One region of the Pseudoalteromonas luteoviolacea genome, then DNA from elsewhere that is predicted to be linked to it. Evidence: predicted binding sites of a transcription regulator. Region 1 holds the regulator's gene; each other region holds the start of a gene.

Region 1 (7,413 bases):
GATGGCTTTGGCATAAAAGCACTAATTGAAACCGGTGTTGAAGTCGCCGTCATTACAGGTCGACATTCAGAAATTGTTAAGCAACGTATGACTAGCTTAAATGTGAACCACATTTATCAAGGCCAAGAAGATAAAGTCCAAGCTTATGAAGAATTAAAAAATAATTTAAATTTAACTGATGAGCAAATTGCATATATCGGTGATGATGGCCCAGATATCCCTGTCATGCAACAGGTCGGTTTCGCTGTGGCCGTAGCAGATGCGCACCCACTGGTAAAAAACCTGGCTCATTATACAACCTTAATGCCAGGTGGATTTGGCGCGGTAAGAGAGTTAACAGACTTACTTATGCTCAGCCAAGGCAATGAGCTTCTCTCTAAAGGAAGCAGTACATGACTAATTTACGGGTGATTTTACTCGTATTGTTCAGTGCAACTATGTTGTGGCTATGGTATCCATTTTTGACCCAAACAGAGCAGCCTGCACAACCTGAAGAGACAATTGCCAAACCGGACTATGTTGCTATTGATTTGAAACAAACCTCCTTTGCCGAAAACGGGCAATTGAGTTATCAGATCACAGCACAAAGAATGGAGCTATATCAGGAGCTTGGATTCAGCCACTTTGAAGTACCCATTTTTGTTTTACATAATGGACAGCACAATTGGCAGCTCACTGCCAATGAAGCGACTTTGTATGAAAATGATACTTTGATTTTAGAAGGCAATGTTAAAGCAACCAATTTAAATGATGCAGCTATGATCACGCACATAGATGCAGACAACCTCCGGCTTGAAATTACGAACCGGATGATGCGCTCAGAACAACCCGTGATCATAACAGGGCCTAATGTAACCATTACAGGTAAAGGGCTAATCGCCGATCTCAATATTGAGGTTATTGAACTAATCAACCACACTGAAACGATTTATGATAAGCAATAAATTAAGTGCAACCATACTATTAACTTGTGCCATAGGGCTACTTTCGCCAAGCGTGTTCGCTAATAATAACCCTGAGCAAGTCATCATCAGTTCGGGAAAACAACAAGCGCAACTACAAACTAATATTGGCGTTTTTGAAGAAAACGTAGAAATTATTCATGGCCAAAGAAAAATTTTTGCCGACAGACTTGAGGTGCACCGCAGAGAAGACCTCGGCGAAAACAAACAATTATTAGTAGCAACAGGCTCTCCGGCAATTTTCCAAGAACGACAAACTGACGGTAGTTTATTGAAAGCCAGTGCAAATGAGGTCCGCTACGACGTCGCGAATCGATTATTGACCATCAAAGGTAATGCAGAAATTAGTCAATCCGGTCAGAAGATTTCTGCCCAAGAGATCCTCTATGATATGGAAAAGCAATTAATTAGTGCGCAAAAGGCAAATGAAGAAGGTAAACGTGTAAGAACTGTTTTACTCCCAGTTGAAAAAGAGCAAGACGGAACCAAGGAGCCACAGTGAGTACACTAAAAGCGACGGCACTGGCCAAAAGTTACAAAGGCAGGCAAGTAGTAAAGAATGTTGAGCTAAGTGTTGAAGCAGGTAGCATTGTTGGTTTACTGGGCCCAAATGGTGCCGGTAAAACAACTACGTTTTATATGATTGTCGGCCTAGTCCCCAGCGATAAGGGCGCTATTCATATTGACGAGCAGGACATTACGCTACTGCCAATGCACAGCAGAGCCCGTTTAGGTATTGGTTATTTACCACAAGAATCTTCAATCTTTAGAAAGTTAACCGTCTATCAAAATTTAATGGCGATCCTTGAAACGAGAAAAGACCTCAACAAGATTGAACGCGAAAGAATATTAAATGAATTACTTGATGAATTTAACATTCAACATATTCGTTCAAGCTTAGGTATGGCACTCTCTGGTGGTGAGCGTCGTCGCGTTGAAATTGCTCGCGCTTTAGCCGCTGATCCAAAATTTATTCTATTAGATGAGCCTTTTGCTGGCGTTGATCCCATTTCAGTGTTAGATATAAAGAAAATTATTGAGCATTTAAAAAACCGTGGGATCGGCGTTTTGATCACAGATCACAATGTACGTGAAACATTAGATGTATGTGAGAAGGCATATATTGTTTCCCATGGCGAATTAATTGCTTCAGGTAGCCCTGAACATGTTTTAGCGGATCAAACCGTTCGAGATGTCTACTTAGGCGAACAATTCAGGCTATAGTTAAGAACAAGCGTAACAACGAAAAGGATTGTTAGAGATACATGAGGCAATCGCTACAGCTGCGCATGGGGCAGCAATTAACAATGACACCACAATTGCAACAAGCAATCCGCTTGCTGCAACTGAGCACATTAGACCTCCAGCAAGAAATTCAAGAAGCACTGGACAGCAATCCTTTATTGGAAGTAGAAGAAAACGAACAAGAGTCTTTTGAAAATGGTCTAGATAAAACCCATGAACAGGCACAAACAACGGATAAATCGGAATCAAATACTGAAGAACAGGTAGAAACGCAGCTCAGTGATTATGAGCAAGACACAGACACGGCACTCAATAAAGAGACACTCAGTGATGAGATGGCAATGGATGTCACATGGGATGAATATATCAGCGCTGCGCCTGTAAGCTCGTCTGGGCCTATGCCTGAAGATGAAAGTGTCTATCAAGGTCAAACAACCGAAAGCCTTCAAGAGTATTTGATGTGGCAATTAGAATTAACACCTTTTAGTGCGACAGACCGACTTATTGCGCTGTCTATTGTTGAGGGGGTTGATGATTCAGGTATTTTAACCGTCTCTTGTGAGGATATTCTAGAGAGCTTAAACAAAGACAATGACCAAGAGCTTATTGAGCTCGATGAAATTGAAGCCGTATTGAAGCGGATTCAACTGTTTGATCCTGTTGGTATCGCCGCTCGCAGCCTTCAGGAATGCCTGATTGTTCAATTAAATCAGTTTGCATCTGATACTCCTTGGCTCGAGCAAACTAAACAGGTCATTGATGAGCACATCGATCTATTAGCAAATCGTGATTATCGTACTATCATGAAGAAAACAAAGCTCAAAGAAGGCGAGCTTAAAGAAGTGATGACGTTAATTCACAGTTTAAACCCCAAGCCAGCTGCCAGTATTGTGCAAGAAGAGGCTGATTATGTGATACCTGATGTCTCTGTTAAAAAGATAAAAGGTCGCTGGGTCGTTGAACTAAACCCTGATTCGATGCCTAAAATCAGAGTGAATGATCACTATGCAGCGATGTCACGCTCGGTAAAATCCAGCAGTGACAGTCAGTTTATTCGCTCACATTTACAAGAAGCCAAATGGTTTATTAAAAGCTTAGAAAGCAGAAATGAAACTTTAATGAAAGTTACTAATTGCATTGTTCAACAACAACAGGCATTCTTTGAACATGGCCCTGAGGCAATGAGACCTATGGTACTCAATGATGTTGCTGAAATGGTTGATATGCACGAGTCGACAATTTCTCGGGTAACAACGCAAAAATATATGCACACGCCTCGCGGCATTTATGAATTGAAATACTTCTTCTCGAGCCATGTTAGTACCGAGAACGGTGGTGAATGCTCTTCGACAGCAATTCGAGCGCTCATCAAAAAGCTAATCGCTGCAGAAAACTCAGCTAAGCCTTTAAGTGATAGTAAAATTGCAGATGTATTAGCAGATCAAGGTATTAAGGTGGCAAGACGTACTATTGCCAAATACCGAGAGTCTTTGGCTATTCCACCGTCTAATCAACGTAAAAGCTTGATTTAGACGTAACAAAAGAAGGAAAAATGCTTATGCAACTAAATTTAACTGGTCGCCATGTAGAAATTACCGATTCATTAAGAGACTACGTAACAAGTAAGTTTGCGAAGCTAGAAAGGCATTTTGATCACATAAACAATGTACATGTAATCTTAGATGTCGAGAAACTCATACAAAAAGCAGAAGCGACGTTACATGTTAATGGAGGCGAGCTTTTCGCTTCAACAGAACATAGAGACATGTACGCAGCCATAGACGGCTTAATTGATAAACTGGATAGGCAAGTCATTAAACATAAAGAGAAGCTAACTCGACACTAATCATGAAACTTAGCACACTAATTTCCGAGGACTGTAGCAAAGCTGCGGTCCTTTTTAATAGTAAAAAAAGAATACTCCAATATATCAGTGAACTGGCTCAACAAAAAATTCCAAACGCCAATCAGCACGATATTCTTGAAGCTCTCCTCAATCGCGAAAAATTAGGTAGCACAGGCATAGGTAAAGGCATTGCTATTCCCCATGGCCGGTTATCAGGTCTCAATGACGTTGTTGCCATTTTACTCGTAAATCAACAGGCTATTCCTTTTGACGCTTATGATGATCGCAGTGTAGACATATTTGTAGCACTCATCGTACCAGATGGTGAAAATAAACAACATTTAGAGACCTTAGCAAGTATCGCTGGTAAACTAAATGATAAACATTTTTGTAAGCGACTTAGGCAAGCGAGTAACGACAACGAGCTTTACCAAGTCCTTGTTGAGTTTGATAAATAATAGGAATTAACCGTGGAGCTCATAATTATCAGTGGCCGTTCTGGCTCAGGTAAATCTGTTGCATTAAGAGTATTGGAAGACTTAGGTTATTACTGCGCTGATAATATTCCGGTCAATCTCTTACCTGCATTGGTTCGCAGTGTTTCTGACAGTTATAACAAAATCGCCGTCAGTATCGACGTGAGAAACCTACCAAAAGAACAACAAGAATTTCACGATATTTTAGAGTACTTACCTGGATTTGCGAAGCCACAGGTATTTTATCTAGACTGTGACGACCAAACACTGATTAAGCGTTTTTCAGAAACTCGCCGATTACACCCCCTGTCATTAAATGACCTTCCGCTTGATTTAGCTATTAAACAAGAAAAGAATTTGCTCGAAGTATTGATCCGACGAGCCGATGTAACCATAGATACAACGGATTTAAGTGTGCATCAATTAGCTGAAAGTGTTCGTGAGAAAATATTGGGTCAAAAAGACAAACAGCTAATAATCACATTCGAATCTTTTGGCTTTAAACATGGTATTCCAAAAGAGGCTGACTACGTTTTTGATGCACGTTTTTTACCCAACCCACATTGGGAGCCTGAGCTAAAGCCGTTAACGGGTTTAGACCAACCAGTTGTCGACTATTTATCTAGCCATAGCATAGTACAAAAATTTATATGGCAAATTCAGACATTTATGCAAACTTGGCTCCCCCATTTAGAGCGCAATAATCGCAGCTATTTAACGATTGCTATTGGATGTACCGGTGGCCAACACCGCTCAGTTTACTTAGCTCAAACTCTTGGTGAGCGTTTTCAAAGAACACATTCTAATGTGAAAATTCGCCACCGAGAGCAAGAACAATGACTCAATCGCATCAAGGCCTTTTTCTAATAAAGAATAAATTGGGATTACATGCAAGAGCTGCAACGGTATTGGCACAACTCTCCACCCAGTTCGATGCGGATATTACACTCTATCAAGGAGAAAAAAGTGCGCCAGGTGATAGCGTACTCGCTTTACTTCTGTTAGAAAGTAGTCAAGGCAAAGAAGTTAAAGTCACGTGTACAGGTCCAGATGCGCATGATGCCCTAATAGCAATAGGAAACCTTATAGAAAATAAATTCCATGAGGACGAATAGCGTATAGGCGCTATCTTAATTGCCATTACAATACTTTCTATGCACAGGATGCCTGTGATTACACTAAAATGTCATAAGTTACATTTAAATTAAGCAGCTATAATCATTATATAATTTTTTCTATTACACTATTATATGTAGCAATAATTGAAGGTCTTCAGCTTCAATAGAGCATGCAACCGAGATAAAGATCAGTTTACTGGAAGGCCTTAGTTACACGCTAGAAAAGCACTAAATAAAACAAAGTAGCCTCCTATAACGGCTCATAACTCACTATCATGTTTTCTTTAATTTGAAATTTGGAAGCCTATGCCTGACGTTTTTGAACAAGACTATACACTGGAACAATTACAACAAGTAACCAAAGCAATAAACAGTGGACAGTTTGTTCAAGTTAGACAAACACTTGCTGAGATCCCTCCTTGTGACACCGCACTTTTACTCGAGTCCTCACCACACAAAATAAGGACGACACTCTGGCAATTAGTTGACCCAGATATACAAGGTGATGTACTCGAAGAACTATCAGAAGACGTCCGATTAAGTATTATTGCCAAGATGGAGCCGGAACTTATCGCGGCAGCCACTGAAGATATGGATGATGATGACCTGGGAGAAGTGCTCAGAAGCTTACCTGTGCCCATCTATCAAGACGTCATTAGCGCAATGGACAGCCAAGATCGGGCACGTGCTACGCTCGCTTTATCTTACAATGAAGGCTCTGCCGGCGCGTTAATGAATGGCGATACCATCACCATTCGTCCTGATGTCAGTTTGGATGTCGTATTAAGATACTTAAGGCTAAAAGAAGAGTTACCGCAAGGTACTGACGACCTCTATGTCGTAGATAAAGAAAACCGCTTTTTGGGGTCTTTATCAATTGGCATTTTATTAACCAACCCACCTGACAAGCTCGTTCAAGAGCTTATGAATGAAGAACGAGAAACCATTCCCGTTACTATGCCTGAGAGTGAAGTCGCGCAACTATTCGAGCGTCATAATTGGATCTCTGCGCCTGTTGTCGATGATCATACTCAGCTGCTCGGTCGGATCACCATTGATGATATCGTTGATGTCATCAGAGAAGATGCTGAACACAGTTTAATGAGCATGGCTGGTTTAGAGGATGAGGAGGACACCTTTGCGCCAGTTATGAAAAGTAGTCAAAGGCGTTCAATTTGGCTTGGTATTAACCTACTCACAGCTTTGCTCGCAGCCTTTGTCGCTAGCTTTTTCGAGAGTACCCTAGATATACTTCCAATTTTAGCTGTGCTTAATGGCATAGTGCCAAGCATGGGTGGCGTGGCGGGCAGCCAAACTTTGACTTTGGTGATCCGTGGTATAGCACTTGGCCATGTCAATCAAACTAACCAAAAGTTTCTGTTAGGAAAAGAGCTTGCTATCGGTGCATTAAATGGCGTGTTGTGGTCTCTGTTAATAGCGGGCGTAGTAGCACTATGGCAATGGGATTTTAAACTTGGCGCAGTCATCGCCTTTGCTATGTTTATGAACTTAGTCGCAGCGGGGATAGCTGGTGCCAGTATTCCTTTGATATTAAAACGTATGAAGATAGATCCAGCGCTCGCTGGAAGCGTTGTGCTAACCACAGTCACGGATATTGTCGGTATTTTCGCTTTCCTAGGAACGGCTACTTGGTTTTTACTCTGAGCTATGCTCAGAGTAACTTAGTCAGTTGGAGATTATTCACCGGCAACCTGCATGTTTTCAATCAAGATTGAACCTGTTTGAACCGCACCGCGTAATTCAAT
Region 2 (7,413 bases), 1.9 Mb from region 1:
TCTGAGTACAGATCATTCGAATATGAATTGAATAATGACCCCGTCGATACAACAGGTTCAGCTTCCGTTTCAGGATACATAGGAGCGTAATAAGGATCATCTCTTACAACGTTACTATTTTCCGTAGACATGCATCCACTTAGGCTAAAGCCCAACGCAAAGACTAAAATACATTTACGCATGATCTGTCCTACCCTATTACAGTTGTTGATTGATGTAACTCAGCATTTCGTCAACAGACTTAATTACTTTTGAGTTCATTTCATAAACACGCTGGGTCTCAATGAGATTGACCAGCTCTTCGGTCACATTTACGTTGGATGTTTCAAGTGCACCCTGTACCATAGAACCAAGGCCTTCAACACCTGGGTTACCCTGCACTGGCGCACCACTAACCGCTGTTTCTGTGTATAAGTTTTGACCTATCGGCTCTAGACCAGATGGATTAATAAAGTCACTGATCACAAGCTGACCGATGACAGTGTTCTCAGCTTGACCATTAATACTGACCGACACTTCCCCATCTTGAGAGATAGTGATGGAATTTGCATTGTCCGGAACCGTCATTTCTGGTTGAACAGGAAAGCCTGCGCCAGATGTGACTACACGGCCGGTTTCATCTGTGGTGAACTGGCCATTTCTTGAGTACGCAATCGTCCCATCAGGCATTTGGATCTCAAAAAAGCCCGGCCCTTGGATCATCCAATCCAAAGAGTTTTCCGTGCTTATCATATTCCCTTGAGAAAAGTTCTTTTGGTTCGCAACCACTTTCGAACCTGCACCAAGCATCAAACCCGACGGCAGCTCTGTATCCTGAGATGAACGACCACCTGGCTGATTGATATTTTGATAAAGCAAATCTTCAAAAATCGCTCTACTCTTTTTGTAACCAACAGTACTGGCGTTAGCCAAGTTATTGGAAATGACCGAAATATCAGTCTGTTGAGCATCAAGCCCAGTTTTACTTATCCACAATGCTGGATTCATAATCTTTACCTCACTCTCTTATACTATGCGCAGGAGCGAAGTGTGTCGCTCGTCGATTTCTTCTGCTGACTTCATTAACTTAATTTGCATCTCAAACTGTCTTTGGTGATTAATTAAATCCACCATCTCATGAACAGGATTAACATTAGACATTTCTAAATAACCACTCATCACTTTTGCCGTTGGAGATACTTCGCAAAAACCACAATGACCATCATCTAACTGATCTTCTTGTGGTCTAAATAAACCATCGTTGCCTTTCTCAAGTTGATTATTATCAGCGGTAATTATTTTTAGCCGATCAACGGTTTCTAAGAAATTCGCGGGAGCCCCCTGCGGGCGAACTTGAATAGAGCCATCATCACTAAATACCACTTTATCGATAGGTAAAGGCAATATAATTGGACCCCCTTCGCCAATTAATTGACGACCATGACTAGTAACCAACGCGCCGTCACTAGTAATGTTAAGCGTACCTACTTTTGTATATGCCTCTTCACCACTGGCATCCATAACACTGATCCACGATTTCTCATCAACCGCGATGTCTAAATCACGACCTGTTTCTGCAACCGCGCCGCTTAACATATTTGTACCTGGGCGTTCTTGCATGGCAAACACACGTGTAGGCAAACCTTCTCCAAACGCCTGCATAGAGCGAGCCTGAGCAAAGTCAGCCTTGAAGCCTGTGGTATTAGCATTAGCTAAGTTATTAGCTTTGAGCGCTACGCCACGTAAGCTTTGTTTAGCACCTGACATGGCGACATAGAGCATTTTATCCATGAGAACGACCTAAAACTGTTCAATATATGGTGATAAAAGCAATATTAGTGCCAGAGTGAGTGTCAAAAAATAAAAAAGCCGCAAAAGCGGCTTTTATAGAAGTGGTTTATCCTATCGGATCTGAAGAATGTTCTGCTGAAGTGTTGAGTTAACTTCAAGTGCACGGGAGTTTGCTTGGAAGTTTCTTTGTGCACTGATCAAATCAACTAACTCATTCGTTAAGTTTACATTAGATTGCTCTAACGCCGATGAATTGATAGTACCTAGAGTACCTGAACCAGGTTCACCTGCAATAGGCTCCCCAGAGGTTAGACTTTTCTTCCACCCTGTATTACCAGCTTCCGTCAAACCTTGTGAATTTGAGAACCTTACCATCGCAACCTGGCCTAAGAAAGTAGAGTCACCGTTACTGTAAGACGCCACAATTTTACCATCAGAACCAATATCAATACCTGCTAGTCGACCCGTTGTCGCGCCATCCTGATCCAGTGCTTTCACTTCAAAACGGCTGGCAAACTGCGTCGGTAGTTTATTGGTTGTATTGGCTTCATCACGCCAGTTCAATTGAATATCAGATGGAAAGGTTGCACCATTGGTTAATAACCCTGATACATTAGCTGCGGTTAAATTCAATGAGTTAAAGGTTGTGCCCGTATTAGCTGTTTCTGCAGCGCCAGTATGTGCCGGAAAACCTTGTGCATTAAATCCAAACTCCGTAATAGGCGTTATGGCTGCAGGGGCAACAATTTCGCTACCATTTGCATCAAATGGCTTGCCACCTAACGTTGCATAAACCTGCCACTCATTTGCATCAGTTGCAGGATCTTCTTTACGGAAGAACAACTGTAAAGTATGTGGTTCACCCAAAGAGTCGTACACTGTCGTCGACGTTGAGCTGTTATAAGATGCCGTTGTATCTGGATCAAATGCAATGGTTGGTGCCGTCGCTGTTGAATCTAAGTTAAATGATGAATAAACATTTGTCGTGGCACGAGGAGAACCTGATGCGTCCGGTATCTGCAGTGGCGACGATGTACTTAAACTCACCGAAGTTGTATCACCTGTACTTGGATCAACAGGGAAGCCCTGAAGAAAGTTACCGTTTGCATCCACAATAAAGTTATCTTTGTTCAGCTTAAATGCACCTGCACGAGTGAACGTATAATCTTGGCTGCCTAAATCTTCACTTGTTGCAAAGTAACCCTCACCTGTAATAGCAAGGTCAAGTGAGTTTTGTGTAAAGTTCAATGAACCTTGGTGGAACTGCTGAGCAACCATCGTCGTAGACACACCATCACCGTTTTTGGTCTTACCAGCACTAAACACTGACGAAGCATATACCGAAGCAAACTCTGCTCGAGACTCTTTAAAACCTGTCGTATTTACGTTCGCAATGTTGTTAGCTGTGGTGTCCAAATCTTTTTGGGCTGCAGCTAATCCTGTTAAAGCAATATTAAAACTCATACTCTAATACCTCTATAAATGAAGGTTAAATCTTTTGATTAAGCTATCTCTGCAACGTCAGATAGTCTAACTGCACCAGCTTTAGTATTAATGACAATGCCCTGAGAGCCATTGACATTGACACTATCAATATTTCTAAAAGTCGCTGTAGGCAAAGACTCAAACTTACCGTTTAACTGCCCTTCAGCTTTAATTGTGTACTCACCTGGTGGTGCTGGTTCATCATTGTTTGTTAAACCATCCCACTCAAAGCGTGTTGCTCCGACGCTCTGCTTTCCTAGCTCGATTTTTCTAACAAGCTCGTTTTTATCGTTAACAATACTCAGCGTTAGCTTTTCAACAGGTTCAGCCACGATAATGGAGCCCCTTGCCTGCATACCTGGACCATGTTCTATCGTGTCAGACTCAAGTAAAGCCTTTTTACCGATCAAAGTAGAAGCTTGAAGTGCTGAGTTTGATGTCATTGAAGCAGCTAACGATTCAAACTTTGTATTTAAATTTGATATACCCTCTGCCATCGTAAAGTTGGTCATTTGGGATATCATTTGATCATTATCAGCAGGCTTACTCGGGTCTTGAAAAGACAACTGCTGAGTAAGTAACGCAAAAAAGTCTTCCTGCTTTAACTCATCATTTTTCTCAGTTGGCACTTGCTTATCTTGCCAACGCAACGAATCGACAAAGGACGAAGTTGCGGAATTGACATCATTACTCATCAGCTATACTCCCAATTAGCGCTGACCAAGCAACAGAGTTTTACTTAACATCTGCTTTGCTGCGTCTGCTACTTGAACATTCGTTTGGTACGAGCGTGAAGCGGAAATCATATTTGTCATTTCTTCCACAACATTCACATTCGGTTTATAGATATAACCATCTTTATCAGCACTGGGATGATTCGGGTTGTATTCAACCTGCAGAGGTTTGTCACTTTCAACAATCCCCAAAACCTTTACTCCCACAGACGAACTTAATGTATTCGGATGTGCAGCCGCTGCTTTATTTAATTCAGCAGCAAATACTGGATGCCTTGCACGATACACTTTGTCCTGACTAGAGCTGATGCTGTTTGCATTGGATATATTACTGGCAGTGGTATTCAATCGCACATTTTGTGCACTCATGCCAGAGCCAGCAATATCAAAAACGTTATATAAACTCATAATTAGGCTCCTTGACCACCACCAAGCGCTTTTTTCAAGCTTTTAAATTTACCACCCAAAAAGTTCAAACTAGCTTGGTACTCTAATGAGTTCTGTACATACAAGTTTCGTTCCACTTGTATATCAACTGAGTTACCATCACCCGTATCTGTTTGATTTGGATTACGAAATTGTTCAACACCATTGGCTAACCTAGTCCCACCGCTGATGTGTTTTTCGTTGGTACGGGTCATTTGATTGCCGCTTTGTTGTGCCGACTTTGCCGCATTGAGTGCTCGACCAAAGTCGATATCTTTTGCTTTGTAACCGGGAGTATCAGCATTTGCGATATTGCTTGCTAAGATCTCGGCACGTTGAGAACGGATCAGCATTGTATGCTGATGCACTCCAAGCGCTTTATCAAAACTAATTGCCATAACCAACTCCAAAAATTTGACTATATACAGGTTAATGCAAAAGTAAGACCAACTTTGACACTGGTAACCTTTATTAATTAAATTGATTATTATCAATAATTTAGGAAGTGTTATATTCCCTTTTGTGTCAAAAAAGTATTTATACTATTTACTAGTCAGTAGAATAAGCACATTTTGTTCCACCAATAACAAGAACTAAGAAGCTGTTACAGGTTTAGCAGCATACATAGTGAATACTCTGCTTTTACATAAGAAAGGTGATTATCGTGCAAAAGGTTAGCGACAGCGAACGAAGTGAGTACGCTCTTTTTGCGCAAGGTGATTATCGTGCGAAAGGTTTATGACACAGCGCACAGCGCTGCCATTCTTTTCGCGCAAGGTGAAATGACCCATTTTAACAAGAGATAATCAATCCCCCTATAAGCGTAACAACAGAGTCAAAACAAGCAAAACATGGATCCTGAAACCAGTTCAGGACGACATACTGGAAAAGGTTAATGACAACGAACGCAGTGAGTACGCTCTTTTTGCGCAAGGTGATTATCGTGCAAAAGGTTAGCGACAGCGAACGAAGTGAGTACGCTCTTTTTGCGCAAGGTGATTATCGTGCGAAAGGTTTATGACACAGCGCACAGCGCTGCCATTCTTTTCGCGCAAGGTGAAGTAACCCATTTTAACAAGAGATAATCAATACCCCCCTATAAGCGCAGCAGCCGAGTAAAAACTAACAAAGTCTGGATCCTGAAACGAGTTCAGGACGACATGGTGCAAAAGGTTAGCGACAGCGAACGAAGTGAGTACATTTCTTTTGCGCAAGGTGCAATAAGCCGTTTTAGCTGTTGACGAGGGACTTAAACGCAAAAAACCCGTCGCATTTCTGCAACGGGTTTCTTTTATTTGGCGCTTGGCAATGTCCTACTTTCACATGGGAAACCCCACACTATCATCGGCGCTATTTCGTTTCACTACTGAGTTCGGCATGGAGTCAGGTGGTTCCAAAATGCTATGGTTACCAAGCAAATTCTTGTCGTGCAAATGGTTAATGACGTCTTTTTGTCATTTCATTTGCGCAAGGTGAATTGATGTCTCATAAGAGTTTATCTATTCACAATGCTAAAATCTGGAAGCGTAATTAAATTCTTATCGTCTACTTTCTATTCTTAACTTCTAACAAGCTTAAAACCACTTTGGCGTTGTATGGTTAAGCCTCACGGGTAATTAGTACGAGTTAGCTCAATGCCTCACAGCACTTCCACATCTCGCCTATCAACGTTGTAGTCTTCAACGGCCCTTCAGTTAACTCTAAGTTAAAGTGAGAACTCATCTCGAGGCTCGCTTCCCGCTTAGATGCTTTCAGCGGTTATCGATTCCGAACGTAGCTACCGGGCAATGCTATTGGCATAACAACCCGAACACCAGCGGTTCGTCCACTCCGGTCCTCTCGTACTAGGAGCAGCCCCTCTCAATTCTCAAACGCCCACGGCAGATAGGGACCGAACTGTCTCACGACGTTCTAAACCCAGCTCGCGTACCACTTTAAATGGCGAACAGCCATACCCTTGGGACCGACTTCAGCCCCAGGATGTGATGAGCCGACATCGAGGTGCCAAACACCGCCGTCGATATGAACTCTTGGGCGGTATCAGCCTGTTATCCCCGGAGTACCTTTTATCCGTTGAGCGATGGCCCTTCCATTCAGAACCACCGGATCACTATGACCTACTTTCGTACCTGCTCGACGTGTCTGTCTCGCAGTTAAGCTGGCTTCTACCATTACACTAACCGTACGATGTCCGACCGTACTTAGCCAACCTTCGTGCTCCTCCGTTACTCTTTGGGAGGAGACCGCCCCAGTCAAACTACCCACCAGGCACTGTCCTCAATCCCGATTAGGGACCTAAGTTAGAACATCAACACTACAAGGGTGGTATTTCAAGGTCGGCTCCACACAATCTAGCGACTGTGCTTCAAAGCCTCCCACCTATCCTACACATGTAGGGTCAATGTTCAGTGCCAAGCTGTAGTAAAGGTTCACGGGGTCTTTCCGTCTAGCCGCGGGTACACAGCATCTTCACTGCGATTTCAATTTCACTGAGTCTCGGGTGGAGACAGCGTGGCCATGGTTACACCATTCGTGCAGGTCGGAACTTACCCGACAAGGAATTTCGCTACCTTAGGACCGTTATAGTTACGGCCGCCGTTTACCGGGGCTTCGATCAAGAGCTTCGACAAAAGTCTAACCCCATCAATTAACCTTCCGGCACCGGGCAGGTGTCACACCGTATACGTCATCTTACGATTTTGCACAGTGCTGTGTTTTTAATAAACAGTCCCAGCCACCTGGTCACTGCGGCTCTCGTTTGCTTACGGAGTAAATCCTTCACAAACAAGAGCGTACCTTCTCCCGAAGTTACGGTACAATTTTGCCTAGTTCCTTCACCCGAGTTCTCTCAAGCGCCTTAGTATTCTCTACCTGACCACCTGTGTCGGTTTAGGGTACGATTCGATATAAACTGAAGCTTAGAGGCTTTTCCTGGAAGTAGGGCATCAACAACTTCACCACCGTAGTGGCTCGTCTCGACTCTCAGCCTTAGCGACCC
Region 3 (7,413 bases), 1.6 Mb from region 1:
GCCACAGATAAACTGAGTCACATTAGCCAAGATACACGCCATGATGTGGCGCAACAGCAAATCAAAATCTCTGGTATACATGCTGCTTTGTCTGAAATGGCAAGTGCAGCGGACTCAGTTGAAACCTCGGCGCAACATGCTACAGAACTTGCAAGTACCGCTGCTGAACAAGTTAAACAGGGCAGCCTTAATACCACAGAGCTTGCACAACATATGACGGTACTACAAAGTGAATTTGAAGAAAGTCGACTCGCCTTAGATAAACTGGCTCAAGATAGCCAAAACATCAGTAAAGTAAGTTTAGGGATAAGTGAAATTGCTGAGCAAACGAATTTACTTGCGCTCAATGCGGCAATTGAAGCTGCCCGTGCAGGTGAACAAGGACGCGGTTTTGCCGTAGTTGCTGATGAAGTGCGCACATTAGCAAAACGCACACAGCAACAAACTGAAGAGATCCACACCATCATCAAATCATTGCAAAACGCCTCAAATGATACACAGCAAAAAATGCTTAGCAGTGTTGAAAAGATGGAGAGAGGCGTGACAGCAGCTACCCAAACTAATCAAATCTTAAGTGCAGCAGAGCAAAGCATGACCGATATTGATCAGCAAGGGCATGTCATTAGAGAGCTTGTTCAGCAACAAACGCAAGCAACACAACAAGCTCTCTCAGAGTCCAGTGAAATCAGTGACCTTGCAGAGCACACTTTGGGTTCTGCAGAAGCCACTCAAGATGATGCACATCAGCTCAGTAGCATGGCTGCCAACTTAAAATCAGCGATGAGTCAGTTTAGAACTTAATCATCACTGACAGTTAGGTTTTGGATTAAAGAGCTCCGCTCGCAGTGGCAATTGTATCGCTGGGCCGCAATGTGGCGCAGCTTGCTTGCCCGTTTGCTTATTAACAAACGCCCACTTAACGCCTTCGGGTCGTTCATCGACTATGGCTTGTGGGTTAAGCGGTTTCAAATAACGAATATAAAGCTCAAGTGCTCCTCGACCACCAGTTAACTTAGCAGGTTTATTATCATCACGCCCAATCCATGTCACTGTAACTGTGTTTTGATCAAAGCCAGTGAACCAGCTATCTCGCATGTCATTACTCGTTCCAGTTTTACCTGCAAGTTGTATCGAGGGAAAGTGTTTATTTAAGCGCTTACCAGTACCACTTTTTGTCACTCGTTTCAGACCATATTTAGTCATATATACAGAAACAGGATCGAAACGCTGTGTGCGTTCTGGACGATGCTTATATAGCGTCTTACCGGCAGAATCAGTGATCGCAGAAATACTGGTTAGTTCACTGTAACGGCCATTAGCAGCCAACGTAGTGTACATTTGCGCAACGTCAAAGCTTGATAGCTCAACAGCTCCCAATAACATCGAAGGATAAGTTGGAATATCGCTCTGTATACCAAGTTCCATCATTGTATCTGCGACTTGATGCACCCCCACGTCTAAACCTAGATTTACCGCTGGTATATTCAAGCTTTTACTAAATGCTTCATATAAAGGTACCTGCCCTCTAAATTTATGGTCAAAATTTTCCGGTGACCATGTTTTACCTGAAGCATCAGTCACTTGCAAAGGGGCATCCTCAATCAATGTCCCTAAATCATAGTCCTGCTGCAAAGCCGTCAAATAAATCGCTGGCTTAACCAACGAGCCCACACTCCGTTTAGTGTCTAATACACGGTTAAAGCCAGAAAATCGCATTTGTCTGCCTGCAACCAAAGCTGAGACGCCTGACTTTTCTGCATTCACAGAGATCATCGCAACTTCTAATCCCGAGGTACCAAAACGGCGCTCCAAATACGGTAACCCTGACACGATAGCCTCTTCCATCGCGCTTTGTTTTTGCAACTCAAAATACGTAAAGATCCGCACACCTGCGTGAATAATATCGTCACTAGGGACTAAATTTTTTAGCTCTCTATTCACTAACTCCAGATAGCCTGGATAGGACTGTAGCAGACTCTCCTTCAAAGGCTGGATCTCAATTTGACGCTCCAGTGCCTGACGATATTCAGTGGTTGTGATAATGCCATTTTCTGCCATCAGACGCAGTACTAAGTCTCTACGCTCCATAGTCCGCTCAGCATACCTGCGCGGATTGTAAAACGAAGGCCCTTTCACCATCGCCACTAATAGTGCGATTTGGTCGAACTCTAATTCATCAACGGGTTTTGCAAAATAAAACTCCGAAGCCAAACCCATACCATGCACGCCCTGATTGTAAGCTTGCCCTAAATAAACCTCATTAAGGTAGGCTTCTAAAATTTCATCTTTGCTATATCTGTAATCCAAGATTAAAGCGATAAACGCCTCATTTATTTTTCGAATGATTGAGCGCTCGCGAGTAAGATAAAAGTTTTTTGCCAGCTGCTGTGTCAACGTACTGCCACCTTGTACCGTGCGGCCTGCGCGTATATTGCTGTATAATGCTCGCATGATTGACCAAACAGACACCCCATGATGTTCATAAAAGTTACGGTCTTCTACTGCTAAAAGTGCTTGCTTTAACACATTAGGAAATTTAGCCAATGGCACAAATTCACGATCTTGATTTGTCTCATTTCCAATACGTGCAATTTGCACAGGCTCTAGTCGTTCACCAGAAATACGTCGGCCACTTTCATCAACGATATTTGCCAATTTCTTACCCGCAAAGTTCAGCGTGAAGACCCGTGATGACTCTGCACCTTCATAAAACTCAAATGCTCGCCGGAAAATGGTGATAGTACGTCCTTGAATGAGATATTGGCCAGTTCCTTTTATTCTATTAACCCTTGAATAATTAAGCCGTTCTAACTCCCAAACCACTTCTTCCTCAGAAAGATATTGATCCGGATAAAATGACATAGCCCGCGCATAGACTTGCACAGGCAATTGCCACTTATTTCCTTCAAATTGCTTGCTTACTTTGGCGTCTAGATAAACAACATACATTGCCACCGCACAACAAACAGCAAGGCCACCTTTCCATATTAATGCCCAAAGTGTTTGCAACACTCTTGATTTAAATAATCCAAGACGCTGCTTTAATGACATTTTTTTAGGGTTAGGTGCTTTTTTCGTGGACCGTTTTGGCTTTGATTTATTTGCAGGAGTACGTTTTTTCTCTGACATTTACCGAAGCGATATTTACCTTAATTACAATGATGCTAGATTAACTTAGATTAACTGTCACTGAAACTAAAAAAGCAGGCTGACGCCTGCTTTTTTAAGTGCTTACAAACTAGTGATTCCGTATTGTGACAAATTCAGGGTAAGCATCCACACCACAGTCGTGTTGATCCATGCCACTGAGCTCCTCTTCTTCAGTCACTCTGATCCCCATGGTTTTTTTCAACAGCGCCCATACTAAGTATGATGTGACAAAAACAAAGCCTAGAATCGAAACCAGTCCAATTAGTTGTGATATGAAGTTAGCATCACTATTAGAAAACGGTACCATCATCACCCCTAGACAGCCACACACCCCGTGTACAGAAATTGCGCCGACAGGGTCATCAATTTTCAGTTTGTCTAGTGTGACAATACTAAACACCACTAAACTGCCGCCAAGCGCACCAAGAATACAAGCTAACAGAGGTGTTGGAGAAGCAGGCTCCGCCGTAATCGTTACAAGACCTGCTAATGCACCATTCAAAATCATTGTTAAATCAGCTTTTTTCCACATGATTTTACAGACTAACAGCGCTGAAATTGCGCCTGCGGCTGCGGCTGCATTGGTATTGAGCATGATCTGGCTCACCGCAATCGCATTTTCTTTATCCGCTAAAAAGAGCTGCGATCCGCCATTAAATCCAAACCAACCCATCCACAAAATAAATGTGCCAAGCGTTGCTAGTGGTAAATTAGAACCTGGGATTGGGTAGATCTCTCCATGCTTGCCATACTTTCCTTTTCTAGCACCTAACAAGAGTACACCAGCCAATGCAGCTGCAGCTCCTGCGCCATGCACTATGGCAGAACCTGCAAAGTCAACAAACTCTAATTCAGATAAGAAGCCAGCTCCCCAACTCCAATAGCCCTGAATTGGATAGATAAGCCCAGTAAGTACCACTGTAAATAACAAAAATGCCCATAACTTCATTCTTTCAGCAACTGCACCAGATACGATAGACATCGCCGTCGCAACAAATACTACTTGGAAGAAAAAGTCAGATTCAAGCGCGTGATCTGCATCGGCGGATGCTTCACCGATCAAGGTGCCAAAACTGGGCACAAAGCCACCTTCTGAGTTACCCACATACATTATATTGTAGCCAATCAGTAAATACATGGTGCATGCGATAGCGTAGAGCGCAATATTTTTAGTCAGAATTTCAGTGGTGTTTTTCGATCTCACCAAACCAGCCTCAAGCATGGCAAAACCTGCGGCCATCCACATCACTAAGACACCTGATATTAAAAAATAAAAAGTATTGAGTGAAAATTGTAATTCTATGATTGTGTTATCCATCAGGTGCTCCTCAAATAGCTTCTTCGTCTAATTCACCCGTGCGGATCCGCACGATTTGCTCTAGGTCATAAACGAAGATCTTGCCATCGCCTATTTTTCCGGTGTTTGCTGCTTGTGTTAAGGTGTCGACGACGCGTTGGCAGTTTTCACTGTGAGTCGCAATTTCAATTTTAATTTTGGGGATAAAGTCGACTTGGTATTCTGCTCCTCGGTACAGTTCAGTATGACCTCGTTGTCGACCAAATCCTTTAACATCGACCACGGTCATGCCCTCTATCCCAAGTTCGGCAAGTGCTTCTCGCACTTCGTCTAATTTAAAAGGCTTGATTATCGCACTTATCATTTTCATTGTTGGCCTCCAATGGAGAGTGATTCCTATTGTTGATGGAATACACAATCCAACCTTTATGCCAAAAAGATAAGTTAATATTTATCAGTAAGATATGATTACAAAGAAGAAAAAAAGATTAAAAAATGCACTTAGGTGGTGCACTGTTCAATTATTTTGTTTGATTTGGTGCAAGCGGTAACAGCACTATTGCGACCCTGCGCTTTGGCTTGATATAAAGCCTTATCTGCATGACGCATTACTTCGCTTAAAGTTGAAAACTCACATTTTGCAATTCCAATGCTTAGGGTACATCGCAGTCGATGCTCATCCACATGGAAAACGTTATCTGCAAACTTCATACGAAAATTATCAAAAGCCGCTTTCGCTTTACGCATATCACTTTCGGCCAACAGTACGGCGAATTCTTCACCACCAACTCGTGATACTAAGCTATCAGAAAATGACTCATTCAGTAGCTGCGCCACTTGTGTAAGAATACTATCCCCACCTAAATGACCATATTGATCATTGATCTCTTTAAAGAGATCGAGGTCAAGTAAAGCCAAACAGCTGTGGTCCAGCCCTGTTTTTAGTAAGCGGTCCATTTGCTGGCAAAAATAACGTCGATTATATAGACCGGTTAGGTAATCCCTATGAGCATAGTCTTTTATCTCAGCAATCAAGTTAAGCTGTTCCATGGTTTGCATTACACGGCAATGGAATTCTTCATTCATAAATGGCTTCATCAGAAAGTCATTTGCACCGTATTTAATGAACTTTGCAGACAACCCATGAGTTCCTGCACCAGACAATCCAACAATGGCCAAATCATCTCTACCGCGGAAGTTGCGAACAGCTTTTACTAATTCGAAGCCATCCATCGTTGGCATAGCATAGTCAGTTAATAGCAGTTTTACTTCATGATCAGCTTTAAGCATAGTAAGTGCTTGCTCACCGTCTTGTGCTTCAAAAACGGTGAATAGCTGTTTTTCTAGCATTTGCCTCATAACCGCCCGGCTAATCATTGAGTCATCAGCAATCAGTGCTTTGCAGCCTTGGTTACGCAGTAACCGGCTCACAAGTTTTATTGCATATAAGTACGAGTCACGGTTATCTTTGATGACATAGTCGACCACTCCCATTTCAAGCATTTGTTGTCGACTGTATTCATCAATTTTAGAAGTCAGAACAACTGTAGGCACGTTATGGCTTAAAGTTAATTGCACCACTTCAGCGTCCATTGCATCAGGCAATGTTAAATCTACCAAGGCTAAAGTGTAGCGATTACTCGCAAGTAGCGCTTTACTTTCCTTGAGAGACCAAGCAAAGTCTATGTCGACATTTAAATATTGTGATGCCAAATGGCGTAAGATCTGTTGAACAACCTTACTATCTTCAACAATTAATACTTTTTGCATAGAAACTTTCTCTAATGACTACAGTGAGAGCGTAGCTAAACAAGAATTTAACAGAGCTAAATACTTTAATACTACAGACATAAGGGTGAAATATACGCGATTTTTGTGACAAAAAAAACCTGCATCGCCCCTAAATGGTAAACAAATTGTAATGGGCTGCAATTATTGCTGTTTAGTCTCATTGACTTTGAATTCAGCATTAAAAAAGCTTTAAATGTAAGCTGGAAGAGAATACCGAGGAACCCCATGACAGCTGTACCTAAAATTATATCAGGTCTAGTATTACTGTGTATCAGTGCGCTCAGCAGTGCCAATAGTAATCCACACGGCCAATTAAGCTTTGACATAGATCATCAGGTCACAACAAAACATAAAACAACCATCAATGGCTCAAAGCTAAACTACTCCGTATCAACGGGCACACAGCCATTGTGGGATAACGAAGGCCACCCAATTGCTTCTTTGCATTATACCTACTACAAAAAAGATAAAGTAAAGGACATAGCAAAGCGACCGCTGCTTATTTCATTCAATGGTGGACCCGGTTCCGCGTCAGTTTGGATGCACATTGCTTATACAGGACCGCGAGTGCTCAAAATAGACGATGAAGGCTACCCGATGCAACCGTATGGTCTAAAAGATAACCCTTACTCTGTTCTAGACACAACCGATATTGTTTTTGTAAACCCCGTTAATACTGGTTATTCACGAGTATTGCCAGACAAACAAGGCAAAATGCCTAGCAAAGAATTCCAACAAAAGCAGTTTTTTGGCGTCAATGCTGACGTAAAATACCTAGCAGCGTGGCTCAATACATTTATTAATCGCCACGATAGAGCACTCTCTCCCAAGTTTTTAATTGGTGAAAGCTACGGTACAACTCGTGTTGCAGGGCTTGCTCATGAATTACAAAATCAGCAATGGATGTATTTGAACGGTGTGATTTTGGTTTCTCCTACAGATATTGGGATCAAACGTGATGGTCCTGTTAAAGCGGCTAATCGCTTACCTTATTTTGCGGCAACAGCATGGTACCACAAGGCATTAGATAACCAACTTCAAAATAAAGACTTACTTGAATTGTTAGAAGAGGTAGAAGCTTATACACTTAATACCTATCTCCCTGCGCTTGCTAAAGGCGCGATGATCAGTGATAAAGAAAAACAAGACGTTACCGCTCAAGTTGCCAAGTATTC
Region 4 (7,413 bases), 740 kb from region 1:
TGGAAGAACAACAGCTAGGTGCGCGTTCTGAACTACAACGCCAACGGATCACCCAGTTAGCACAGTTACACCAAGAGGACATTGAAATATCTCAACAGCAGGTAAACCAAGCGCGCTCAAACTTAGCACGTCTAGAACAACGTGCTCAACAACTCGAAGTCACTGCTGGGATCAGCGGCACCATCCAGCGCCTAGCCGTTGAACTTGGGCAAAGCGTGTCGGCTGGCCAAGAACTAGCGCAGGTAGGTAGCAACTCGGACTTACAGGCCCTGATCCGTGTACCACAGTCGAAAGCAGAGCAAATCAAAGTCGGGCAAACAGCCGTCATTGATACTCGCCGTGAACGCGTACCCGCAGCCGTCACTCGGATCACACCACAAGTACAGGATGGCACCATCGAAGTGGAGCTGTCATTTACTGAAGGTGTACCTGAGTCTGCAAGGCCAGAATTAAGCGTAGAAGCTGAAATCCTCACGAATCAGTTAAACAACGCTTTATATGTAGAGCGTCCAGCAAATAAGCAAGCACATAGCGCAACCGAGCTTTACATCATCAAAGGGGAGCAAGCTGTTGCGACCACAGTACGATTCGGCGAAGACGCCGGGCGACATTTACAGATTCTGCAAGGCATACAAGAAAATCAAAGCGTTATCCTGTCTGACATGACGCAGCACAGTGAACATAAAACCATCACATTGCTTTGAACTCAATAATAAGAATTAAAGAAAGGAATTAAATATGAAAGAAAGCGTACTAACAATGTCTGGTGTGACTAAGGTATTCAGCACTGAAGAAATGGAAACACATGCACTAAGAGGTATAGATTTAACCATTTATCGCGGTGACTTTGTGTCAATTTGTGGCCCCTCTGGCTGCGGTAAGTCTACCTTGCTGTCCATTCTAGGACTATTAGATATGCCCAGTTCCGGACAGTATCAAATTGAAGGTGAAGAAGTCAGCCAGCTAACATTGGCGCAATCAGCATACATTCGCAATGAGAAAGTCGGCTTCATATTTCAATCATTTAATCTGATTGATGAACTGTCGGTCTATGACAACGTGGCACTGCCGCTGAGATATCGAAAAGATCCTATGCCCGAAGCGCAAATAAAACGGGCTGTGGAAACCTGCCTCGCCAAAGTAGATATGAGTCATCGTGCAAGCCACAAACCTAACCAACTTTCTGGTGGTCAACAACAACGAATTGCGATTGCCAGAGCACTCGTTGGCGAGCCTAGCATGTTGCTAGTTGATGAGCCGACTGGCAACCTAGATTCAATTAATGGTGATGCCGTAATGGCCATGTTGCAACAACTCAATGCAGAAGGCACCACCTTATGCATGGTGACACACGACCCACGCTATGCCGATATGGCCACTCGACAACTCCATTTGCTCGATGGCAAGATCATCGACAGTGAAGAGCATAGCGACCCTAAACATACATTTGAAGTTCCACTTGCACAGTAGGTAGGTGTCATTATGTTGAAACACAATTTATCAATCGCTCTAAAAAGCTTAGCAAAAGTAAAAAGCTATGCCCTCACCATTGTCATGACTTTAGGCATTACATTAGGCGTGATGGTGGCCATGTACAATTTAAACTACCAAATTATCGCAGCCCCACTGCCTTACCCAGATCAAGACAGGCTAGTCTTGGTGCAAGGCCAACTATTGGCAGCAGATGGAGAAGTAAAGCGTGAAAACTATTTACCCTTTTTAGGCGCTATAGAAGCTTACAAAGATCAGCACCCCGGCATAGAAACTTTAGCATTGCACAACATTAGCATTGATGTTGAGCAAAGTTTGCCAAACAGCCCTACTTTTAATACCGGAGCTATTACGCCTGAATTTATGCAAATTGTTGATGCTCCCCTCGCATTGGGACGTCACTTTAATGAAGATGAAGGGCTGAACAGCAATCAACCTGTTGCGATTATCTCTTACGATGTCTGGCAAACACATTTCAGTGGCAGCAGTGACGTACTTTATCGTTCTGTCACTTTTAAAGGCATCAGTTTCATTATCGTCGGGGTAACTGCTGAGCACTTTGCAGAGCCAGTATTAGCGACTCCCACTTGGCGCACCGATATTTGGTTGCCTTACGACTACCGAGATACACAGGAGCCATTATGGACCTTTTCTTCTAACCAAGTACATTTGGTGGGTAAATTATCGAAAGATGCGGATATCAACCGAACTCAGCTGGCACTCAACAACTGGGTAATGGCACGCTACCCTGCTGCTGTTGCAGATAGCCCCACCGTGGCAAATACTCGTGTTAAATGGCGCTTTACCACGTATCGCGACCGCATTATTGGCGACGCAGGCAATACTAGCGTGATGATGCTTGCGGGCAGTGTAGTCTTGCTACTTATCGCCCTCAGTAACATCGGTAACTTGGTATTATCTCGTGCGGTTGAACAGCAACGAGCGTTTGCTATTCAAGCTGCGTTAGGCGCACAGCCTCACCACTTATTTAAACAAGTCTTGGTCGAATTATCGATATTATTTGTTGCGGCACTTATCATCGCAACTGGTGTAGTAAGTATTATCTTAAGCTTATTAAAAGCAGGGTATGCGGGCCCACTTGCACGTTTAGACGAATTGAGCCTCAACCTAAATACCGTGCTATTCGCCATTGCATTGACCTTAATTTTGAATTTTACACTTGCTTGGGTCGTCAGTAAGCAGCTCAATTACAATGCCATTATTGGCGCATTGCAAAGTAGTGGTAAAGGGTCTGGCGTACAAGTTTCAAAACGCACACGTCAAGTATTGGTATCATTACAAGTGTTCTTTTGTATCTCACTGCTTGTATTATGTGTCAGCATTTTCAAACAAAGCTGGGCACAGCTCACCGCACCTACCCATATCAATACCGACAATACGTCGCAAATCGCGCTCAACCTAGGGACTTTACTCAATGAAATGTCTACACAGCAACGTGCAGCGCTCGTATTAGAAGCAACAGAGCGACTAAACCAACACAGTGACATAGTGCGTGCAGGTGTCGGCAGCTATCCACCCATCTCATACTGGTTAGAGCAATTCACGTCATATCACTCACAATTAGAGCCTGGTATGGATAAACCCATAGTGACGCACAAGCGAGTATGGGGCACTCGTGTCTATTTTGAAACATTCGGTTTGACCTTAACTCAAGGACGCCACTTTACCGATGCAGAAGCTAGAGATAGCGCACCGGTTGTGATTATCAACGAATTTATGGCCGATATAATCAAAGCTTCAGGACAAGCACCTATTGGCGCCAAATTGTATGCTCGAAATTCTAGCGACCCAATCACTGTGGTAGGTGTAGTAAATAATTTAAATCTGCCAAACCAGCAACCAATTTCTCGTATTTACCGACCCCGAGTGAATACCATGTACCCGATTATTGTTTTGGAAACAAAACCAAATGCACAGCTTTCTCGACAAGGTATTAATGACTTATTAGCACAAGTCCACTCACAGATCCGTGTCTATGATTTGCAAACTACGGAGCAAATTCTTTCGTCTCACCTCAAAGCTCAACGTGTCGCAAGTATTTTTACTATCGTACTGTCTTTAGTGGCAGTAGTACTTGCTGGTATCGGAATCTATGGGGTATTTAACTATGCGATTGCGCTAAGACGCTATGAACTAGGTATCAGAATGTCAATCGGTGCGACGCCCATGGCAATTTTCAAATTAGTACTGACTGAAAACATGCAACCGTTCTTTATCGCAGTCATCGCATCCACCAGCGTATTATTTATCGGCTATCTAAGTGCAGCTTCGACGCCAATGATGCAAATGATGAGTGTATGGAGCTGGCTAATCCCTGTTGCATTGATTGCTAGTCTTGTAGTTGCTATCACCATTTTGTCTGCATGGACAATCATACGCCAGCCAGCGCAATACGCGCTAAAAGGCGCCTAGCCATGTCTCAAACCAGCCGTCAACCAGAATGCAATATCATGATAATTTCCTTCCTGAGATGTTGCTTATGGCTTGCTGTGGCGGCTGGTTTATTTTTATTTTCCATAGGAAGTATAACTGGTCTATGCTTGGTTAATGAATGCTGCGAACTCTACCGACTAAACCATACTAGCCCTGCATTTTTATATGTACTTAACATACTAGAGTGGCTGCAATAAGCCACTCTCTTCACACTCTCAAACATTGCACCAAATTAGTGCAGAATGCGCTTTATTGGTGCACTGATTTAGGTCAATATGCGCTTAACCAACATCTAAAAACAAAATAACACATTAATTTCATAAACTTATATTTTTGGCACAGATCACGCTTAACAGGACACAGTTAAGCAAATCATTGCAGCAAAAAATAACCCACGAGTCGGAGGACACATGTCACAATCGGTTTTAGATTTTATTAAAGAGAATGAAGTAAAGTTTGTAGATTTACGTTTCACGGACACTAAAGGTAAAGAGCAACACGTTTCAATCCCTCATCATCAAGCCGATGAAGACTTCTTTGAAGACGGTAAAATGTTCGATGGTTCATCTATTGCTGGCTGGAAAGGTATTAATGAATCTGACATGGTATTAATGCCAGACGCAAGCACAGTTAAGCTTGACCCATTCGCTGAAGAAACAACCATGATTGTGCGTTGTGATGTATTAGAGCCTGCAACCATGCAAGGCTATGAACGTGACCCACGTTCAGTAGCTAAGCGCGCTGAAGACTACATGCGTTCAACAGGTATTGCTGATACTGTACTATTTGGTCCGGAGCCAGAGTTTTTCTTATTCGATGATGTTAAATACAAAACAGATATGTCGGGTTCTATGTACTCTATCGATGCAGAAGAAGCATCTTGGAACTCAGACAAGAGCTATGACGAAGGCAACACTGGCCACCGTCCTGGCGTTAAAGGCGGTTATTTCCCAGTAGCTCCTGTTGATTCTTCACAAGATTGGAGAAGTGCGACATGTCTAGTACTTGAAGAGTTTGGTCAAGTTGTTGAAGCACACCACCATGAAGTAGCAACAGCGGGTCAAAATGAAATCGCAACACGCTTCAATACCATGGTTATCAAAGCAGATGAAATCCAAGAGATGAAGTATGTTATCCACAACATGGCGCATCACTATGGTAAAACGGCAACATTCATGCCTAAGCCAGTTGTTGGCGATAACGGTTCTGGTATGCACTGTCACCAGTCACTAGGTAAAGATGGTCAAAACATCTTCGCAGGTGACAAGTATGGCGGTCTATCTGAAGATGCACTTTACTACATCGGCGGTATCATCAAGCATGCTAAAGCAATCAATGCATTTGCTAACGCGTCTACTAACTCATATAAGCGTCTAGTACCTGGCTTCGAAGCACCTGTTATGCTTGCTTACTCTGCACGTAACCGTTCGGCTTCAATCCGTATCCCAGTTGTTCCTTCAGAGAAAGCACGTCGTATCGAAGTACGTTTCCCTGACCCAACAGCCAACCCTTACCTTGCTTTCTCTGCAATGTTAATGGCGGGCCTTGACGGCATTAAAAATAAAATCCACCCTGGCGATGCAATGGATAAAGATCTTTACGATCTACCGGCTGAAGAAGCAGCAGAAATCCCAACTGTTGCAGCATCTCTAGAAGAAGCTTTGGCTTCACTTGACGCAGACCGCGAGTTCTTAACACAAGGTGGCGTATTCACTGACGACCTAATCGATGCATACATTGCACTTAAGTCTCAAGAAGTTGAAAAGCTTAACATGACAACTCACCCAGTTGAGTTTGAAATGTACTACAGCGTTTAATTCGCAAATTATTTACAGTGGATAGAGGTAGTTAAATACCAAAGCGCACTATTCACTGCACTTTATAGTGTAAATGCGCGCTTAAATCATATGTGTTCTCAAGCCCGCTTTAGCGGGCTTTTTTAATGGCAAAACCGTGTTAAAACCTCTACAGTTAATCTGTGCGTGTTAACACTGGCACAATGGTGGTGCACTTTTGTACTGAGCTATTTTGTAAAGTGAGGTTGCTGTGAGTCGACTCTGGTTAGTGATTATATTATGTGTAGCAAGCCATGCTGCCCATGCAGACAAAAAAGTGTATCGCTGGAAAGATGAAAACGGCAACTGGGTTTACTCAGATACCCCCAAAAAAGGCGCTGCTGAAGTTAAAATCAATACGCAATTTTTAACCATGCCTACAACGGATACAAGCATTTTAACTGGCAGTTCACAGAACCCTGCAGCCCCTAAGTACAAAGCTTCCATCATTGCACCGAATCACAAGCAAACATTGCGTGATAATACAGGCAGTGTTTATGTCAGTGGTCAAATCACACCAAGGTTCGCTAAGGATTTTACTGTACAACTTTTTTTAGACGGTAAGCCAACAGGCCCAAAACAGCATACCATTACGTTTGCGCTTCGAAATATAGAGCGCGGAGAGCATTCACTGCAACTGATGGTATTTGATTCAAAAGGCAAGGTGGTGACTAAAAGTGATGAAACTATTTTTTATCTGCACAAAGCGACAAGAGCCAACTAATCACCACATTCACAAACACCTATGGTGATAACAAGCATAACTACTGCAAACACATTTTTTGTGTTAGATTAATATGCACCAAATTGGTGCAAGGCGACCCACAATGGAACACCTCAACTCTTCGATATTGCCTGAACTTTGGCAAAACCTGTCAACCTCGATTATTTTACTCGATGAAGACTTTAAGATTCACTATGCCAATAGCAGTGCCAGCGAACTTTTAGGGCTAGGGCAAAAGCGACTGATTGAACAGCCATTTGAGAGTATTTTTCATCATCATTTAATCGACTTAAAAAGGTTAAAACGTTACGTATTAGAAGACGGTATCGACTGCCAACAACACAAGGTAGACGTTGTCTTTATTGATAACCGTGCCAGTACCATCAATTTATTTGCGCGTAAACTCAAACATAATCAACGTCAGTATATCCAGCTAGAATGTCGCCGAATTGATGAAGAATTGCGCTTTGATAAAGCCTTCAATCAAGCCCATCAATATCAAGCTGCGCGCAACCTTATCCGTGGTTTAGCCCATGAAATAAAAAATCCACTGGGCGGTATCCGCGGAGCGGCGCAATTATTGCAGTATGAAGTTGACCAACAGGAGCGCAATGAATGTGCGCAGCTAATCATCGAGCAAGCTGATCGCTTAAGAGAGCTCGTAGATAGGTTGCTGGGACCAAACGAATTACCCAAACGCACACTGTGTAATATCCATAAAGTACTTGAATCTATATTGAAACTCAGTGCGCTGGAGACAGAACATAAGATCACACTGCGCAAAGACTATGATCCAAGTATTCCGGATATTTGTGTTGATGAGTCAAAAATACAACAAGTGGTGCTCAATCTTGTCAGAAATGCCCAGCAAGCACTGAAAGGCCAAGGGGAGATCTGTGTCACCACCCG

What was found. Region 1 encodes sigma-54, which starts transcription at its own class of promoters, with help from an activator protein. Its sites were predicted from a motif close to GTTGGCACGNNNNTNGNNT; they were not measured.
Region 2: flgB (flagellar basal body rod protein FlgB) is a predicted target of sigma-54. The motif match lies at 4,979-4,997, and genes of this name have one in related genera.
Region 3: S4054249_RS04900 (P-II family nitrogen regulator) is a predicted target of sigma-54. The motif match lies at 4,865-4,883, and genes of this name have one in related genera.
Region 4: glnA (glutamate--ammonia ligase) is a predicted target of sigma-54. The motif match lies at 4,278-4,296, and genes of this name have one in related genera.

What each region holds. Positions count from the first base shown of each region.
Region 1 covers NZ_CP015411.1:4,421,021-4,428,433, forward strand. The annotation lists gene kdsC (3-deoxy-manno-octulosonate-8-phosphatase KdsC) at 1-396, shown strand, start outside; gene lptC (LPS export ABC transporter periplasmic protein LptC) at 393-944, shown strand; gene lptA (lipopolysaccharide transport periplasmic protein LptA) at 931-1,464, shown strand; gene lptB (LPS export ABC transporter ATP-binding protein) at 1,461-2,186, shown strand; gene S4054249_RS19060 (RNA polymerase factor sigma-54) at 2,228-3,739, shown strand; gene hpf (ribosome hibernation promoting factor) at 3,766-4,053, shown strand; gene ptsN (PTS IIA-like nitrogen regulatory protein PtsN) at 4,056-4,511, shown strand; gene rapZ (RNase adapter RapZ) at 4,524-5,369, shown strand; gene S4054249_RS19080 (HPr family phosphocarrier protein) at 5,366-5,644, shown strand; gene mgtE (magnesium transporter) at 5,954-7,312, shown strand; gene pmbA (metalloprotease PmbA) at 7,345-7,413, opposite strand, start outside.
Region 2 covers NZ_CP015411.1:1,401,611-1,409,023, reverse strand. The annotation lists gene flgH (flagellar basal body L-ring protein FlgH) at 1-182, opposite strand, end outside; gene flgG (flagellar basal-body rod protein FlgG) at 199-987, opposite strand; gene S4054249_RS06100 (flagellar basal body rod protein FlgF) at 1,006-1,770, opposite strand; gene flgE (flagellar hook protein FlgE) at 1,882-3,234, opposite strand; gene S4054249_RS06090 (flagellar hook assembly protein FlgD) at 3,273-3,950, opposite strand; gene flgC (flagellar basal body rod protein FlgC) at 3,966-4,397, opposite strand; gene flgB (flagellar basal body rod protein FlgB) at 4,400-4,813, opposite strand; gene S4054249_RS27135 (hypothetical protein) at 5,311-5,436, shown strand; rRNA gene rrf (5S ribosomal RNA) at 5,716-5,830, opposite strand; rRNA gene S4054249_RS06070 (23S ribosomal RNA) at 6,011-7,413, opposite strand, start outside.
Region 3 covers NZ_CP015411.1:1,139,799-1,147,211, reverse strand. The annotation lists gene S4054249_RS04915 (methyl-accepting chemotaxis protein) at 1-801, shown strand, start outside; gene mrcB (penicillin-binding protein 1B) at 805-3,129, opposite strand; gene S4054249_RS04905 (ammonium transporter) at 3,239-4,468, opposite strand; gene S4054249_RS04900 (P-II family nitrogen regulator) at 4,479-4,817, opposite strand; gene S4054249_RS04895 (GGDEF domain-containing response regulator) at 4,949-6,217, opposite strand; gene S4054249_RS04890 (S10 family peptidase) at 6,464-7,413, shown strand, end outside.
Region 4 covers NZ_CP015411.1:258,945-266,357, reverse strand. The annotation lists gene S4054249_RS01100 (HlyD family secretion protein) at 1-704, shown strand, start outside; gene S4054249_RS01095 (ABC transporter ATP-binding protein) at 739-1,470, shown strand; gene S4054249_RS01090 (ABC transporter permease) at 1,483-3,924, shown strand; gene glnA (glutamate--ammonia ligase) at 4,356-5,762, shown strand; gene S4054249_RS01080 (DUF4124 domain-containing protein) at 6,010-6,504, shown strand; gene glnL (nitrogen regulation protein NR(II)) at 6,608-7,413, shown strand, end outside.